3 regions of the Staphylococcus sp. HMSC068C09 genome follow, and region 3 is predicted to be linked to each of the others. Evidence: riboswitches for the same ligand, from Rfam matches in the RefSeq annotation. Region 3 holds a riboswitch; each other region holds the start of a gene.
What was found. A riboswitch is a leader RNA that binds a small molecule or an ion and turns the genes downstream of it on or off. The one in region 3 is predicted to bind S-adenosylmethionine.

Region 1 (5,841 bases), on a different contig from region 3:
AATGATGACACCTCAATTGGTAAATGCAGATACAATGTTTGGTACAGGCCAATTACCTAAATTTGAAGAAGATTTATTCAAAGTTGAAAAAGAAGGCTTATATACAATTCCAACTGCAGAAGTGCCATTAACAAACTTCTATAGAAATGAAATTATCCAACCTGGTGTGTTACCAGAAAAATTCACTGGTCAAACTGCATGTTTCCGTAGTGAAGCGGGATCAGCTGGTAGAGATACAAGAGGTTTAATTCGTTTACATCAATTCGATAAAGTTGAAATGGTACGTTTTGAAAAACCTGAAGATTCTTGGGATGCATTAGAAGATATGACTCAAAATGCCGAAGCAATTTTAGAAGAATTAAAATTACCATATCGTCGCGTGATCTTATGTACTGGAGATATTGGTTTCAGCGCAAGTAAAACATATGACTTAGAAGTATGGTTACCAAGTTACAATGACTACAAAGAAATTAGTTCTTGCTCAAACTGTACTGATTTCCAAGCTCGTCGTGCTAACATTCGTTTCAAACGTGATGCTTCTTCTAAACCAGAATTAGTACACACATTAAATGGTAGTGGACTTGCAGTAGGTCGTACATTTGCAGCTATCGTAGAAAACTACCAAAACGAAGATGGTTCAATTACAATTCCAGAAGCACTTGTACCATTTATGGGCGGCAAAACAGAAATTCGTCCAGTCAACTAATCATTCAATAGAATTCAACTCATAAAGTGATAGAGTGACGTAGTCCTCTATCGCTTTATTTATTTTTATATTAAAATAAGACTGCCCTGAGAAAGGTAAATTCAAAAATATCGAAAATTTCTGATATTTTTAAAACGTTGAAGTATCAATATTTCTAAACGCCCTTCTCTCTAACCTCACTCAAACGGACGTCTAAAGATATTGAAGCGTCTATTAGATTATATTAGACTGAATTTAATTAAAATATATAGTCAATTTGAAAATACATATATAATGGGGGAGCTAACATGACGTCACATGTAACATTTCAACAAGGAGTCAAAGAATGTATTCCAACACTACTAGGATACATCGGTATAGGACTATCATTTGGCATTGTGGCAGCTTCTCAGGATTTTAGTGTTCTAGAAATTCTTCTGTTATGTTTATTGGTTTATGCAGGCGCAGCACAATTTATTATTTGTGCTTTAGTTATTACTGGTACACCTATATCAGCAATCGTGTTAACAACGTTAATTGTGAATTCCCGCTTCTTTTTATTGTCTATGACATTATCACCTAATTATAAAGATTATGGTATATGGAATCGTTTAGCTTTGTCTTCTCTTCTTACTGACGAGACCTTTGGGGTTGCTATAACGCCACACTTAAAAGGGGAAACAATTAATGACCGATGGTTACATGGATTAAATATTACTGCTTATTCATTTTGGGCAATCGCTTGTGTGTTAGGAGCAGTCTTTGGGAAATACATCTCTCATCCTGAAATGTTAGGATTAGACTTTGCGATTACAGCTATGTTTATTTTCTTGGCTATGGCTCAATTTGAAACGATTACACGTTCCAAAATAAGTATATATATCGTATTAATTGCGTTCGTTATTGTAATGATGTTCATTTTAAGTTGGTTGATGCCCTCTTATGTGGCCATTCTTGTTACATCAATTTGTGCTGCAACACTTGGGGTGGTGATGGATCGATGACGATAACTGGACATATGCTTTTACTCATCGTTTTATGTGGATTAGTGACATTAATTGTACGTGTCGTACCCTTTTTAATGATTTCACGTATTCAACTGTCAGAAACAGTCATCAAATGGCTGTCATTTATTCCGATTTCATTATTCACTGCGCTAGTTATTGATAGTTTTATCGTTCAACATAAAGGCATGCAGGGCTTTGAATTAAATATTCCATTCATTGTAGCAACCATTCCTACAGTCATTATCGCAGTTGTGACGCGTAGTCTAACCATTACTATTATTGTAGGTATTATATTCATTGCAGGTATACGATGGTTCTTTTAATCCATTTATTTACTGCGCATTGAAGTTAACCAGACAATTGTATTAAAATAAATTTAAATTAAACAATGCAATCAATATATAGATACTCTTATTTTGAGAAGTAGAGGGAATTGGCCCTATGAAGCTTCAGCAACCGACAAATCATTGTACGGTGCTACAACCAACGAGATACTCGAATGATAAGTACTAAAGTATTATCGCTTCACACTTTTAAAATTAAGAGTAGAAGCGATTTTTTTATTCTAAGGAGGCATAGCATGACAAATTATACAGTAGATACATTACATTTAGGTGCTTTTACAACAGAATCAGGTGAAACAATTGAGAATCTAAAATTGCGTTATGAGCACGTAGGTTATTCGGGACAACCGCTTGTTGTGGTTTGTCATGCTCTGACTGGTAATCATTTAACTTATGGTACAGATGAACATCCTGGATGGTGGCGTGAAATCATTGATGGTGGTTATATGCCAATCTATGATTATCAGTTTCTTACTTTTAATGTTATTGGAAGTCCTTTTGGTTCAAGCTCCCCATTAAACGATGCTCATTTTCCTAAAACAATAACATTAAGAGATATAGTTAAGGCAATTGAATTGGGAATAAAGGCCCTTGGATTTACTAAAATCGATATTTTAATTGGTGGCAGTTTAGGTGGCATGCAAGTGATGGAATTATTATATAATCATCAATTCGAAGTAGATAAGGCAGTCATCTTAGCAGCTACAGATAAAACCTCTTCATACAGTCGTGCTTTCAATGAAATTGCACGTGAAGCGATTCATATTGGAGGTAAAGAGGGACTTAGTATTGCAAGACAACTTGGATTCTTAACATATCGTTCTTCAAAAAGTTATGACGCGCGTTTCACACCAGATGAAGTAGTCAATTATCAACGTTATCAAGGCAATAAGTTTAAAGAATCCTACGATTTATCGTGTTACTTAACGATGTTGAATGTCTTAGATAGTCATCATCTTGATCGTCAGCGCGATGATGTGGATGAGGTCTTCCAATCTTTAAATACAAAAGTACTAACTATGGGCTTTACAGATGACTTGTTATATCCAGATGATCAAGTTAGAGCAGTAGGAGAACGTTTTAAATATCATCGTCACTTTTTTGTTCCAGACAACGTAGGCCATGATGGTTTTTTACTTAATTTTAATGACTGGGCACCTAACTTGTATCACTTTTTAAAAGTTTCGAAATTCAAACGAAAATAATAGATAAGAGAACAGTTAACACATTTGTTTAATTTGAATATAGAGGTTAAAATAGACGTTATAGTCAAAAAAGTATAGGAGTGGCGAATGTGTTTTCAAAAGTACATCCTAAAGCAATAATTATAGGAACTATCGTGCTTGTAGCAGTTGCTTTAGTTACGTATGTATTGCCAATAATTGGTCTGATTCTATGTTTATTCGCTACCATTCCAGGGATTATCATGTGGCATAAATCAATTGCTACATTTGGAATTGGAGCTTTACTCACTGTAGTCATCACGACCTTATTAGGGAATACCTTTGTATTAAGTGCCATGATTCTAGTTTTATTACTAAGTTTTGTAATTGGCCAATTATTAAAAGAACGTACATCTAAAGAACGCATCTTATATATTACAACAATGTATATAAGTATTGTGACGTTAATTGCATTTATGTTATTACAAGCGTTCAAAAAGATTCCAAATACCGAAGTATTGATTAAACCAGCAAAAGACGCAATGAACAATGCGATTGTAAATTCAGGCGTTGAATCAGATTATAAGATCATCTTAGAAGAAGGATTTCGTCAAATGGCTGTTCAACTTCCAAGTTACATCATTATTATGGTCTTTCTTTTAGTTTTAATTAATATCATCATTACATTTCCAATTTTACGCAAATTCAAAGTAGCAACACCTATTTTTAGACCTTTATTTGCTTGGCAGATGAATCGCACATTATTATGGATTTACATGATTGTGCTAGTATGTGTGATGTTTGCGATGAAACCAAGTATATTCCAAAGTATCGTATTGAATTTCGAAGTTGTGTTATCATTATTAATGTATATCCAAGGATTGAGTTTGATTCATTTCTTTGGAAAGGCCAAACGATTACCTGATGCGGTATCTATATTATTAATGGTCGTGGGGACAGTGATTTCACCCTTTACGCATATCGTATCATTACTTGGCGTACTTGATTTAGGAATTAACTTAAAACGAATGATTAAAAAATGACTTTAAAAAGTGAATAGAGGTGGAAGAATGAACCGTCAATCCACTAAAAAAGCATTGCTTATTCCTTACATTTTGATGGTGCTTACGGCAATTGCAATTGTTATTGTAGGGTTTATATTTAAACCTTTAATTGCAACGTTTACGGCGATTGCTTTAATCATTATGATCGTCATTAGTGCGGTATTGATTAAACAAGCATTATCAAAAATGGATCATTATGTGGATAATCTGAGTGGTCATATTTCAGCAGGAAGTAATAAAGCAATTAAACGCATGCCAATTGGTTTAGTTGTGATTGATGCTGACGATCACATCGAATGGATCAACCAATATATGTCTGAACATCTAGAAACGAATGTCATCTCAGAACCAGTCAATGAAGTTTTTCCGAATATTCTTAAGCAACTTGAAAGAATACAAGAAATAGAAATCGAACATGGTCAGTACCATTATCATGTGCGTTATTCTGAAGAAGAACGTTGTTTATATTTCTTCGATATTACAGAAGAAGTACATACAAATGAATTATATGAAGAATCAAAGCCTATCATTGCAACGTTGTTTTTAGATAACTACGATGAAATTACACAAAATATGAATGACACACAACGTTCTGAAATCAACTCAATGGTGACACGTATTATTAGTCGATGGGCAACTGAATATAACATTTATTTTAAACGTTATAGTTCAGATCAATTCGTAGCGTATTTAAACCAAAAAATCTTAGCAGAAATAGAAGATTCTAATTTTGATATTCTAAGTCAGTTACGTGAAAAAAGTGTAGGCTATCGTGCACAATTGACATTAAGTATTGGTGTTGGTGAAGGTACCGAAGATTTAATTGAACTTGGTGAATTATCTCAATCAGGACTTGATTTAGCCTTAGGTCGTGGAGGAGACCAAGTTGCAATTAAAAACATGAATGGTAATGTCCGCTTTTACGGAGGTAAGACTGACCCGATGGAAAAACGAACACGTGTTAGAGCACGTGTTATCTCTCACGCATTGAAAGATATCTTAACTGAAGGCGACAAAGTGATTATTATGGGACATAAACGTCCCGACTTAGATGCGGTTGGCGCAGCTATTGGAGTATCTCGATTTGCGTCAATGAATAATTTAGAAGCATATGTGGTACTTAATGAAGAAGATATCGATCCAACATTAAGTCGTGTGATGGAAGAAATTGATAAAAAACCTGAATTGAAAGAACGATTTGTGACATCTGATGAGGCTTGGGATATGATGACGTCAAAAACAACGGTTGTTGTGGTAGACACACATAAACCTGAAATGGTATTAGATGAAAATATTTTAAATAAAGCGAATCGTAAAGTAGTCATTGATCATCATAGACGTGGAGAAAGCTTTATTTCAAATCCATTACTCGTTTATATGGAACCTTATGCAAGTTCAACTGCAGAACTTGTCACAGAGTTATTAGAATATCAGCCAACAGAACAACGTTTATCACGTTTAGAATCTACAATTATGTATGCAGGTATTATTGTTGATACACGTAATTTTACATTACGAACAGGTTCAAGAACGTTTGATGCGGCAAGTTATTTACGTGCGCATGGTGCCGATACAATC
Region 2 (5,841 bases), on a different contig from region 3:
CAAATACGTCTACATTTAATTGAGTCATAAAATCTTCCCTTCTCACTTATATTACGAATATAGCTTGCTTTACGAAAAGACACCATACGTATGATTATTTTTTTATGTACAGGATGTTTTACTATTTCGTTAAGTTATTTATATCATGCTTTTTTTGTGTATGCGAATGTTTTGCTTTGAATTTTCTGAAAATTAAAACCTTATGATATAGGTACTATTAAAATGAAATTAAATGTGGTAATATTATTTAATGGTATAAATCGGAGGTATATTATGTCTAAATCAAAAAAATATTTTTATATATCAGTTATTCTTTTAATTATTAGCTTTTATTTTAATACATTTAATCCTTTATTAAGCATTCAATTTAAATCAATAAAAAATTTATTAATTGCATGTAGTATTGTAAATGTTGTCATCCTTATGGCTTCAATTATATTTTCTGATAAAGCAATTAAACATTTAAATTATAAAAATAAAGATTGGATTAAGACCGCTTCTAACATATTACCTTATCTCATATTGGTAGTAATTTTGTTCCATATTTTTGCTTCTATTACAACGTTTGGCATTTTTTCATAATCAAATACGCATAAAATGATATATAAAGGTGAGTATGTTATGCAATATATAACCGTGTTTATAGGTGGTATGTTGGGCGCTTTATTAAGATTTTTGTTTTCCTTTATGAATCAAAGTAACACCTTTCCAATTGGCACATTGATAGCTAACCTGTCAGGTGCTTTTCTTATGGGTTATCTATCTGTAGTAATGATTAAGTTATTTAAAGATCACCCTAAAATTAAAAAAGGTATTACAACTGGTTTTTTAGGCGCTTTAACAACATTTTCAACATTTCAATTTGAGTTAGTCACATTACTTTACAGCCATCATATTATCTTAGCTTTGGTTTATGCATTTATAAGTTATTGCTTTGGTGTTATCTTGTGCTGGATAGGTATGACATTAGGAGGTCTTACATCTTGATACAAGCTCTTTTAATTATGATTGGCGGTGGTTTAGGCGCTGTCGTTAGAGCATGGCTAACTGATGTCACTAAATCCAAATGGTCTACTTCAATACCTATTGCTACTTTAATCGTCAACTGGATTGGAAGTTTTCTCATTGGTTTAACAACTGGCCTCTCTATTCACTTAAACTGGATACATATGTTTTTTATTACTGGATTTTTAGGAGGTTTAACGACATTTTCAACCATGTCTTATGAGCTTGCGCAATGTCTAACACCGTCTTTTAAACTTTTTAAATTTATGATGTATTCTCTATTGCAATTTGTTATAGGATTTATTGCTTGTTGGATTGGTTTTATAATATAACAAAAGAGTGAACTGTGTAGTCAATTAACCTACAAGTTCACTCTTTTTTAATTAAATTTATTGACCTTCAAATGTATCTGGATCAGGTCCTATACGTTGATCTTTATTTAAATCATCAATTCGTTTCATTTGCTCTGCTGATAATTCAAAATCAAATACATCTATATTTTCTTCAATTCTGCTTGATGTAACTGATTTGGGAATAACGACGACGTTATGTTGCATATTCCATTTAATAATAACTTGTGCTGCTGATTTATTAACTTCTTTACCAATTTCATTTAACGTTTCATCGTTTAAAATTTGAGCATTCATAAATGGTGACCAAGATTCCATATAAATATTTTGAGCTTCTAAATATTTTCTAAGTTTTTCTTGAGTAAAGTATGGATGAAATTCTACTTGGTTAATGACTGGTTTAATTGACACTTGTGCTAATAATGCTTCAAAATGATCTGGATTAAAATTACTAACTCCAATGTTTTTAACTTTATTATCTTTATATAAATCTTCCATACCTTTCCATGTATCAATCATTATGGCTTCATTTGTCCCTGGCCAATGTACTAAGTATAAATCTAAATAATCTAACCCAAGTTTTTGGATACTAGTTTCGTAGGCTTGAGCCACATTTTTACGTCCGAAATCTTCGAAAAATAATTTTGATGTTACGAAAATATCTTCTCTATTTAAACCTGTTGATTCTAATCCTTCTTTGATACCTTGGCCTACTTGTTCTTCATTTCCATATACTTTAGCAGTATCTATGCTACGATACCCAGATTCAATAGCATGTTTAACTGCTTCTTTACAAGTATCGTCATTTTCTACTCGAAATGTTCCAAGTCCTAACATTGGCATTTGATTTCCATTATAGAATTCAATATAGTCCATCTTACTTCCTCCTTTAAAAATAACTATTCTGTATATACCCTAAAAGTATATTTATGAACATCGCTTATAATAAAAAAGTACCATCAAAATTTAAAATTTTGATGGTAGCCTCTCTTAGTTAAATGATTCAATTTTATCCATAATATTTTGTAATTCATCGACATTATATTGAATACGTCCATGGAATACAAATTTGTTAAAGAATTCGTCAAGTTGTTCAGGACCAACTAAAACCTTAACACTTGAACTTTGTGCATAGTTTGAAATCGTTACGTCTTTATCATGTTTAGGATTAAAATATAAAATTGATGTTGGCGTATATTTAAGTCCTAATTCTGTTTGTAAATCTGTAGCCAACTTCTCAATTGCAGAAAGTTGATCAGAATAATTAATAAATGATAGTTTCGAATGATTATCTTCATGTTGATCAAGAACTAACGTTTGAGGCGCTTGTGTATTTAAATCAAGTGTATCAAATACTTGCTTCAGCATTGGTAATTCTTGAAATTGTGCGCCACTAATTCCATTATAAACATGACCTTTTAATAATTGTGAATCAATGATATATAAACCAGTTCTAGTAAGCACAAGATGGCTAATACGTTGAATATTATTAAACTCATTACTTGGTAAAAAAATATTAGCCATTATATGCATATCTTCACGTCTAATACGTTTTTCTTTAACTAAACGGTCTCTAATACCAATGAGTCTCATATCAGTCACGTATTCACTTTTATTTTTAGAAAATAATTTCAAAGCATCAATTTCACGTTCTTTTCCATTAACTGTAACTTCAAATTCTTCTTTTTGTTTCGTTACTTGTTTTTTATTTTCAATACGTTCTTTTTCAAGTGCTTCCTCATGTGAAGATTTGAGTTGTTGCTCCTTGAGATTGTACTCTTCATTCGCTTTGTGTTTCATATTATTTTTACTTTTCAAAGCAACTAAAAATAGAATAAAACATATAATCGCTATGATTATCGCTGCAATTAAACCAATCTCAACCGGTCCAAATGAATTCATTAGATAACGCTCCTTTTAAACTGTCAATATCTATCTATTATAATAGAAATAGACGATAATTTCGAGGTTTAACCTAATTAACTGCTATATATCCTATGTTATTTTTGAACGGCATCTTTTAGGACATTCACTTTATCTAATTTTTCCCATGGTAACAATACATCAGTACGACCAAAATGTCCGTATGCAGCTGTTTGTTTGTAAATAGGATGTTTTAAGTCAAGCATTTTAATGATACCTGCTGGTCTTAAATCAAAATGTTTTCTTACCGCTTCAACTAATTGTCCTTCAGAAACTTTACCTGTTTTAAATGTATCAATAGCAATAGATACAGGTTCTGCTACACCAATTGCATAAGCTAATTGCACTTCACATTGCTCAGCTAATCCAGCTGCTACAATATTTTTTGCAACATATCTCGCTGCATATGCCGCAGAGCGATCTACTTTTGTAGGATCTTTACCACTGAAACAGCCACCTCCATGACGAGCATAACCACCATATGTATCTACAATAATTTTTCTTCCAGTTAAACCAGCATCTCCTTGAGGACCCCCAATAACAAATCGACCAGTTGGATTAATAAAGAATTTAGTTTCATCATCAATTAAACCTTCAGGCACAGTCGGATAAATGACATGCTCTTTAATATCTTTTTGGATTTGTTCTAATTCAATGTCTTCAGCATGTTGAGAAGATACCACAATCGTGTCAATACGTTTAGGTTTATCATTTTCATCGTATTCTACTGTTACTTGAACTTTACCATCTGGACGTAAATAACCTAAGGTACCGTCTTTACGCACATCTGATAAGCGTTTCGCTAGTTGATGTGATAAAAAGATTGGAAGCGGCATATATGTTTCGGTTTCATTTGTTGCATAACCAAACATTAATCCTTGGTCTCCGGCACCTGTTGCTTCAATTTCTTCTTCAGATATATCATTGCGATACTCAAGTGCTTTATCTACACCTTGGGCAATATCAGGTGATTGTTCATCAATAGCTGTTAAAACAGCCATTGTTTGATAATCGTAACCATATTTAGCTCTTGTATAACCAATATTTTTGATTGTTTCTCGTACTACTTTAGGAATATCTACATATGTAGACGTTGAAATTTCACCAGAAATTAAAGCCATACCTGTTGTTACTGTTGTTTCACAAGCGACACGTGCATTAGGATCATCTTTTAAAATTTCATCTAAAATCGCATCAGATACTTGATCGGCGATTTTATCTGGATGCCCTTCTGTCACTGACTCTGATGTAAATAAACGTTTATTATAAGTCATGATTTGCTCCTTTTTTTAACTATATTTACGAAAATTCTCTTTTGACAATGAGCTTAAAATAAAAGAGCCTTCTCAACTATCTAGATAGAGAGAAGGCTCTTAAACGTCCATTCGCTCTTATCGTTCAGACAAATATTGCGTCTGCAAACGGTTTGGCACCTTTCTTTTAAAAAAAGAGGTTGCTGGGTTTCATTGGGTCCATGTCCCTCCACCACTCAGGATAAGAGAATCCGTTAAGACCTATACTACATAAATACTTTAAAATTGTCAATTTTGATTTTTAAATGTTCTTTTATTTACAATGGAATAATTAAATTATTATGTTATACTTTTTAATGTAAGGGCTTACACATATAAATGAATAGATATTTGGAGGGATGTTGTATGTCAATAGATACATACAGTGAAACACCTAAAATCAAACACTTATTAGAGAAGGAAACGACTTTATTTCAACTTTCTACTACTCAGCTTTATTACAAGATTTTAAATAATAATGAAGGTGAACTTACTGAACTTGGCGCAATTAATATGAGTACAGGTAAATATACTGGTCGTTCACCAAAAGATAAATTTATCGTTAACGAACCTTCATATCGAGACAATATTGATTGGGGAGACATTAATCAACCTATAGATGAAGACGTGTTTTTAAAATTATACAACAAAGTATTAGATTATTTAGATCAAAAAGATGAATTATACGTTTTTAACGGTTATGCCGGAAGTGATAAAGACTCACAATTAAAATTAAAAATTATCAATGAGCTTGCATGGCATAATTTATTTGCACAAAACATGTTTATCCGACCTGAATCTATTGAGGAAGCAAGTCATATTAAGCCAAATTTCACTATCGTTTCTGCCCCTCATTTTAAAGCCAATCCAGATGTTGACGGTACTCATTCTGAAACATTTATTATTGTTTCATTTAAACATAAAGTGATTTTAATTGGTGGTACTGAATACGCTGGAGAAATGAAAAAAGGTATCTTTTCAGTGATGAACTACTTATTACCTATGCAAGATATTATGAGTATGCATTGTTCTGCCAATGTTGGAGAAAAAGGTGATGTTGCTCTATTCTTTGGATTATCTGGTACAGGAAAAACAACATTATCAGCGACGCCAACTCGCAAATTAATTGGCGATGATGAACATGGCTGGAATAAAAATGGTATTTTTAACATTGAAGGTGGTTGCTATGCAAAAGCTATCCACTTATCTAAAGAAAAAGAACCTCAAATTTATAATGCCATTCAATATGGTACTATTCTTGAAAATACAAT
Region 3 (5,841 bases):
TATAAAATTGTAAATGGCAAGAAAAGAAGGGATTATATGGCAGAAGTAAAGGTAGCTGCAACCATAGCACCTCAAGATATAATAGATAATGAAACGTTAAATAGTATCAATGATAATCATGCATATATAGATATCATTGAGTTGCGTATAGATCAGTGGGAGAGTCATCATCACGAACTTTTAATGAAAAACCTTTCACTTCTAAATGAAATAAAGGATCATTTTAAAATATTGGTGACGTATCGCACAATTTCTCAAGGTGGAAAAGGTCAGTTAACTAATAAAGAATATTTACAGTTAATTGAAACAATTTCCTCAATAGATGAATGTCAAATGATAGATATAGAATGGGAGTCAAATATTGAGGTTGAGACGCATAAGCGTATTATAGAAAATGCACATCGTCATCAGAAACAAATAATTGTGTCCTATCATAATTTTTTAGAAACGCCACCGTTAGAAGAATTAAAATTCACATATTATAAAATGCAAAAATTAAATCCTGAGTATGTAAAAATTGCAGTAATGCCTAAGGAAAAACAGGACGTAGCAATGCTATTAGAAGCAGTAGCTTATACATCTGAAGCGATTTCTCAACAAGTTATTGGAATATCTATGTCTCATTTAGGATTAGTGAGCCGAACTGCTCAAGGTGTTTTTGGGGGTACAGTGTCATATGGTTGCTTAGGTGAACCTCAAGCGCCAGGGCAGATTCATGTTAAAGAACTAAAAAAACAATTATTATTTTACGAAAGCATGTAGTATACATTGAAATGTCATCGATATCCGCGTATAATTGATAATAGTTATCAATATAGAGGAGCGATAATTGTGGAATTACAAGAAGTAATTTCTTTAAGAAGAAGTATAAAGAAATTTAAACATGATATGGTGATTAATGATGAAGATGTATTTAAAGCCATAGAACAAGCTACTGACGCTCCTAATCATGGTATGAGAGAACCGTGGAGAGTTATTCATGTTTCTAAAGATAGATTAGGAGATATGAGTAGAGATATTACACGTTTTGCCTTTCCAAATAGTCCAGAAAAACAAGAAGATCATTATAACGCGGTGACAAATTTAGGAGGTATGTTAGTTTTAGTACTTAAAACTGACCCACGACAACGACAAAATCGCGAAAACTTTTTTGCGATGGGTGCATACACTCAGAATCTAATGTTATTACTTTATGAAAAAGGTATTGGTACATGTTGGAAAACGCCATTGTACATCTTTGAACCAAAAGTAAGAAAAGCGTTTGGTATTGCTAAAGATGAAGCTATTGCAGGTTTATTGTATCTTACTGATTTAGAAGAGGTACCACCTAAAGCAAAACGTAAAAATAAACATTTAATCTCAGAATACTAAAGAAACCACACTCAAAATAACGAGTGTGGTTCTTTAATTATTTATTAAATGTTTCTTTTAAGAATGATTCAACTTGTTCAGGTGATTTTGCATTAGCAGAATGCAAATGAGCTTGTTTTTGACCATTTTCAAATATAAGTAAACTTGGGATACCCATGACTTCATTGTCTGATGCTACATCTTCTAATTCATCACGATTTACAGAATACCATTTATAGTCGTTATACTTGTCAACGATTGGATCAATCCACATATCCATTGCTTTACAATCAGGACACCAACCAGCTTCAAATTTTACAATTACAGGTTGTTCACTTTGAATAACTGAATTAAATTCTTCAGTAGTAGTAATATTTTTCATACTTTACACTCCTTTTAGCTTGTTTTATATATTATAACTAATTACTAATATTTAGAAAAAAATAAAGCTTAAAAAGTAGAGCGTTTATTTAAATAATTTGATATATTTATAATAAGTTTAAATAGGAGGATAATACTGAATGATTAAATTTTATCAATATCCAAAATGCACAACTTGTAAAAAAGCTGCTCGATTTTTAGATGAGCATGGAGTGAGTTATGAGTCTATAGATATTGTGCAACACACACCTACAAAACAAGAATTCAAAGAGTTAGTAGTTAAATCAGAAGTGGAAATAAATAAATTCTTTAATACACATGGTGTGAAATATAGAGAACTTGGTTTGAAAGATAAATTAAAAAAATTATCTAATGATGAAAAATTAGAACTCTTATCCTCAGATGGAATGTTGGTAAAACGTCCGCTAGCGGTTTCAGGTGAAAAAGTTACATTAGGTTTTAATGAGGAACAATATAAAGATGTATGGTTATAGAAAGTATAATCACAACTTTTAATATTAATAGTTGAATGAAAACTTACGGTATGGCATCATTAAATTGTAATTATTTTTAGGAGGGGATTTTCGTGGCAGTACCGAGCGAATTCAAATATTCTAAGGAACATGAATGGGTTAAAGTTGAAGGAAATACGGCAACAATTGGTATTACTGAATACGCGCAAGGTGAATTAGGAGACATCGTATTTGTCGAATTACCAGATGTCGATGATGAAATTAATGAAGGGGATACATTTGGTAGTGTTGAATCAGTAAAGACAGTATCTGAATTGTATGCACCTGTCTCTGGTAAAATTGTTGAAACAAATGACGAATTAGAAGATAGTCCAGAATTTGTTAATGAATCACCTTATGAAAAAGCATGGATGGTAAAAGTTGAATTAAGTGACGAAAGTCAATTAGATGAATTACTATCAGCTGAACAATACTCTGAAATGATTGGCGAATAATTTTTTAAAACTCCTTGATATTAAATCTAGGAGTTTTTTATATAATTATATTAATTATCTGTAAATTGTGTTTATATTCATCAATAACGTGAAAAAGTAAATGATTGTTTAATATCGACTTAGAAGGTGGATGAACATGGCAATTTTAAATAAAGTTATCATTGTTGAAGGTAAATCTGATAAGAAGAAAGTGCAACAAGTCATTGCTGAACCTGTAAATATTATTTGTACACATGGTACAATGAGTATCGACAAACTAGACGATATGATAGAAACGTTATATGGAAAACAGGTCTATATTCTTGCCGATTCAGATGATGAGGGCGAAAAAATTAGAAAGTGGTTTAAACGTTATTTAAGTGAAAGTGAACATATCTATGTAGATAAAACATATTGTGAAGTCGCACGTTGTCCCAAAAATTATCTTGCTCATGTATTGAGTAAATACGGATTTAACGTAAAAAAAGAGAAAAAACTTATACCTAATTTAAGTTCTGAAAGGTTAGTACTTGTGAATGAATAATTCTATTAAAATCGAAGACATCAAAGAACACTTTGATAAAGATAAACATTTAATATTTGGATATACTCCTATGTGTGGAACATGTAAGATTTCAGAGCGCATGCTAGATATTGCAAATGATATCGAACAATTACCACTTAAAAAAATTGATTTAAATTTCCATAAGTATTTTAGTGAAGAATATAAAATTATGTCTGTACCTGTACTGTTAATTATGGATAAGGATAAAGAGGTAGATAGAATCTATGCATTTCAATCCGTGCCATATTTGTTAGAAAAGTTAAAAAAATGATTGACGAATTATTAGTACAGTGATAGGATATAAATTAATTAAATAGTGCGAAAACTCTTATCGAGAGAGGTGGAGGGATGTGCCCTACGAAGCCCGGCAACCGTCTATAATGGAAATGGTGCCAATTCACATAAAGTTTAAGACTTTAGAAGATGAGAGAAAGATAATTTTAAATGCTTTCTCATCTCTCTAGATGGGAAAGCATTTTTTAATTACATAAGGAATTTAAGGGAGGCATTTAACGTGATTGAGTTAAATCAAGTTGTTAAACGCTATCACACAAAGAACAAAGATGTACTAGCAGTAGATCACGTTGACTTGAATATAGAATCAGGCTCAATTTTTGGAGTGATTGGGTTTTCTGGTGCTGGTAAAAGTACGTTAATTCGAATGTTTAATAATCTAGAAGAACCGACTTCAGGGGATATCATTATAGATGGAGACAATATTAACAAACTTTCTAAGTCAGATTTGAGAAAAAAACGACAAAAAGTAAGTATGATTTTCCAACATTTTAATTTGTTATGGTCACGTACTGTCATTAGTAATATTATGTTCCCACTAGAAATAGCTGGAGTATCTCGTGCAGAAGCAAAACAAAGAGCTTTAGAACTTGTAGAGTTGGTCGGTTTAAAAGGTCGTGAAAAAGCTTATCCTTCAGAATTATCAGGTGGTCAAAAACAAAGAGTTGGGATTGCTCGTGCATTAGCGAATGATCCGAATGTCTTATTATGTGACGAGGCTACAAGTGCGCTAGATCCACAAACAACGGATGAAATTTTAGATTTACTATTAAAAATAAAAGAAGAAAGAAATCTAACGATTGTGATTATTACACATGAAATGCAAGTGATTAGACGCATATGTGATGAAGTTGCAGTGATGGAAAATGGGCGTGTTATTGAGCAAGGTAATGTTGATGAAGTATTTGAAAATCCTCAACATGAGGTGACAAAACGATTCGTGAAAGACGATTTAGACGACGATTTTGAAGATTCAATTAAACATCTAGAACCATTGAACAAAGACGCTTATATTGTAAGATTGAATTTCAACGGTAATAATACCACACAACCTGTTGTATCTGATATTACGCGAATGCAGAATATTGAATTAAATATTTTGGAAGCAAATATTAAAAATACACGTACAGGTTCAATTGGATTTTTAATTGTACATATTCCACATATTAGTGAAGATGGATTTAATACATTTGTAACTGAGTTACATAAACAACACGTAAATGTGGAGGTGATTAAACATGGATAAATCATATGGTGATATCTTCCATGAAATGATTACTATGCCTAACGTGCAATGGCCTGAAGTTTGGCAAGCAATATATGAAACACTTTATATGACTGTAGTGTCAACCATTTTTGCTTTTATCTTTGGCTTAATCTTAGGTGTGCTGCTTTTCTTATCAGCTAAAAGTGATGCACCTGGAGCTAAAATTTTCTATACGGTAGTTTCATTTATAGTTAACTTGTTCCGTGCGATTCCATTTATTATTTTAATTTTGTTATTAATTCCGTTCACAAGTGTATTATTAGGTACAATTAGTGGACCGACGGGAGCACTTCCAGCATTAATCATTGGCGCTGCACCGTTCTACGCAAGATTAGTTGAAATCGCATTTAAAGAAATCGATAAAGGCGTTATTGAAGCAGCATGGTCTATGGGTGCGAATACTTGGACAGTCGTTCGAAAAGTATTGCTTCCAGAAGCAATGCCAGCACTTGTTTCAGGTATTACAGTAACTGCTATCGCTTTAGTTGGTTCAACTGCTATTGCAGGCGTTATTGGTGCAGGTGGTTTAGGTAACTTAGCTTACTTAACTGGTTTTACACGTAACCAAAACGACGTCATTCTAGTGTCAACCGTATTTATTTTAATTATTGTATTTATAATCCAATTCATCGGGGATTGGCTTACAAATAAAATTGATAAACGATAATAGAAAAGAGGACAGATTAAATGAAAAAACTTTTAAGTTTAGTATTAGTACTTACACTGACAGTTGTATTAGCTGCTTGTGGTAAAGGCGGAGACGAAAAAGATAAAAAAATCGTTGTAGGTGCCTCACCAGCACCACATGCTGAAATCTTAGAAAAAGCAAAACCACTTCTTGAGAAAAAAGGTTATAATTTAGAAATTAAAACAATCAATGATTACACTACACCTAATAAGTTGTTAGATAAAGGTGAGCTTGATGCTAACTACTTCCAACACGTTCCTTATTTAAAAACTGAAAGTAAAGAAAAAGGATACAAAATTGAAGATGCAGGTAAAGTTCATTTAGAACCAATGGCTGTTTATTCTAAAAAA

Region 1: linked by a shared signal. The riboswitch ahead of HMPREF2930_RS04170 (homoserine O-acetyltransferase MetX) and the one ahead of HMPREF2930_RS05420 (methionine ABC transporter ATP-binding protein) in region 3 are both predicted to bind S-adenosylmethionine.
Region 2: linked by a shared signal. The riboswitch ahead of metK (methionine adenosyltransferase) and the one ahead of HMPREF2930_RS05420 (methionine ABC transporter ATP-binding protein) in region 3 are both predicted to bind S-adenosylmethionine.

Annotation. Positions count from the first base shown of each region.
Region 1 is NZ_KV813755.1:12,240-18,080, reverse strand. It holds gene serS (serine--tRNA ligase) at 1-706, shown strand, start outside; gene HMPREF2930_RS04180 (AzlC family ABC transporter permease) at 994-1,689, shown strand; gene HMPREF2930_RS04175 (AzlD domain-containing protein) at 1,686-2,015, shown strand; SAM riboswitch class I at 2,101-2,201, shown strand; gene HMPREF2930_RS04170 (homoserine O-acetyltransferase MetX) at 2,273-3,241, shown strand; gene HMPREF2930_RS04165 (YybS family protein) at 3,331-4,242, shown strand; gene HMPREF2930_RS04160 (DHH family phosphoesterase) at 4,270-5,841, shown strand, end outside.
Region 2 is NZ_KV813741.1:2,753-8,593, forward strand. It holds gene HMPREF2930_RS01890 (transaldolase) at 1-28, opposite strand, end outside; gene HMPREF2930_RS01895 (hypothetical protein) at 274-582, shown strand; gene crcB (fluoride efflux transporter CrcB) at 622-987, shown strand; gene HMPREF2930_RS01905 (fluoride efflux transporter FluC) at 984-1,337, shown strand; gene HMPREF2930_RS01910 (aldo/keto reductase) at 1,395-2,231, opposite strand; gene HMPREF2930_RS01915 (NERD domain-containing protein) at 2,346-3,257, opposite strand; gene metK (methionine adenosyltransferase) at 3,356-4,552, opposite strand; SAM riboswitch class I at 4,667-4,779, opposite strand; gene pckA (phosphoenolpyruvate carboxykinase (ATP)) at 4,937-5,841, shown strand, end outside.
Region 3 is NZ_KV813756.1:127,885-133,725, forward strand. It holds gene aroD (type I 3-dehydroquinate dehydratase) at 37-762, shown strand; gene HMPREF2930_RS05390 (nitroreductase family protein) at 832-1,371, shown strand; gene HMPREF2930_RS05395 (thioredoxin family protein) at 1,409-1,732, opposite strand; gene HMPREF2930_RS05400 (arsenate reductase family protein) at 1,872-2,225, shown strand; gene gcvH (glycine cleavage system protein GcvH) at 2,318-2,698, shown strand; gene HMPREF2930_RS05410 (toprim domain-containing protein) at 2,835-3,221, shown strand; gene HMPREF2930_RS05415 (thioredoxin family protein) at 3,214-3,513, shown strand; SAM riboswitch class I at 3,568-3,672, shown strand; gene HMPREF2930_RS05420 (methionine ABC transporter ATP-binding protein) at 3,757-4,782, shown strand; gene HMPREF2930_RS05425 (methionine ABC transporter permease) at 4,775-5,470, shown strand; partial or broken gene HMPREF2930_RS05430 (MetQ/NlpA family ABC transporter substrate-binding protein) at 5,491-5,841, shown strand, end outside.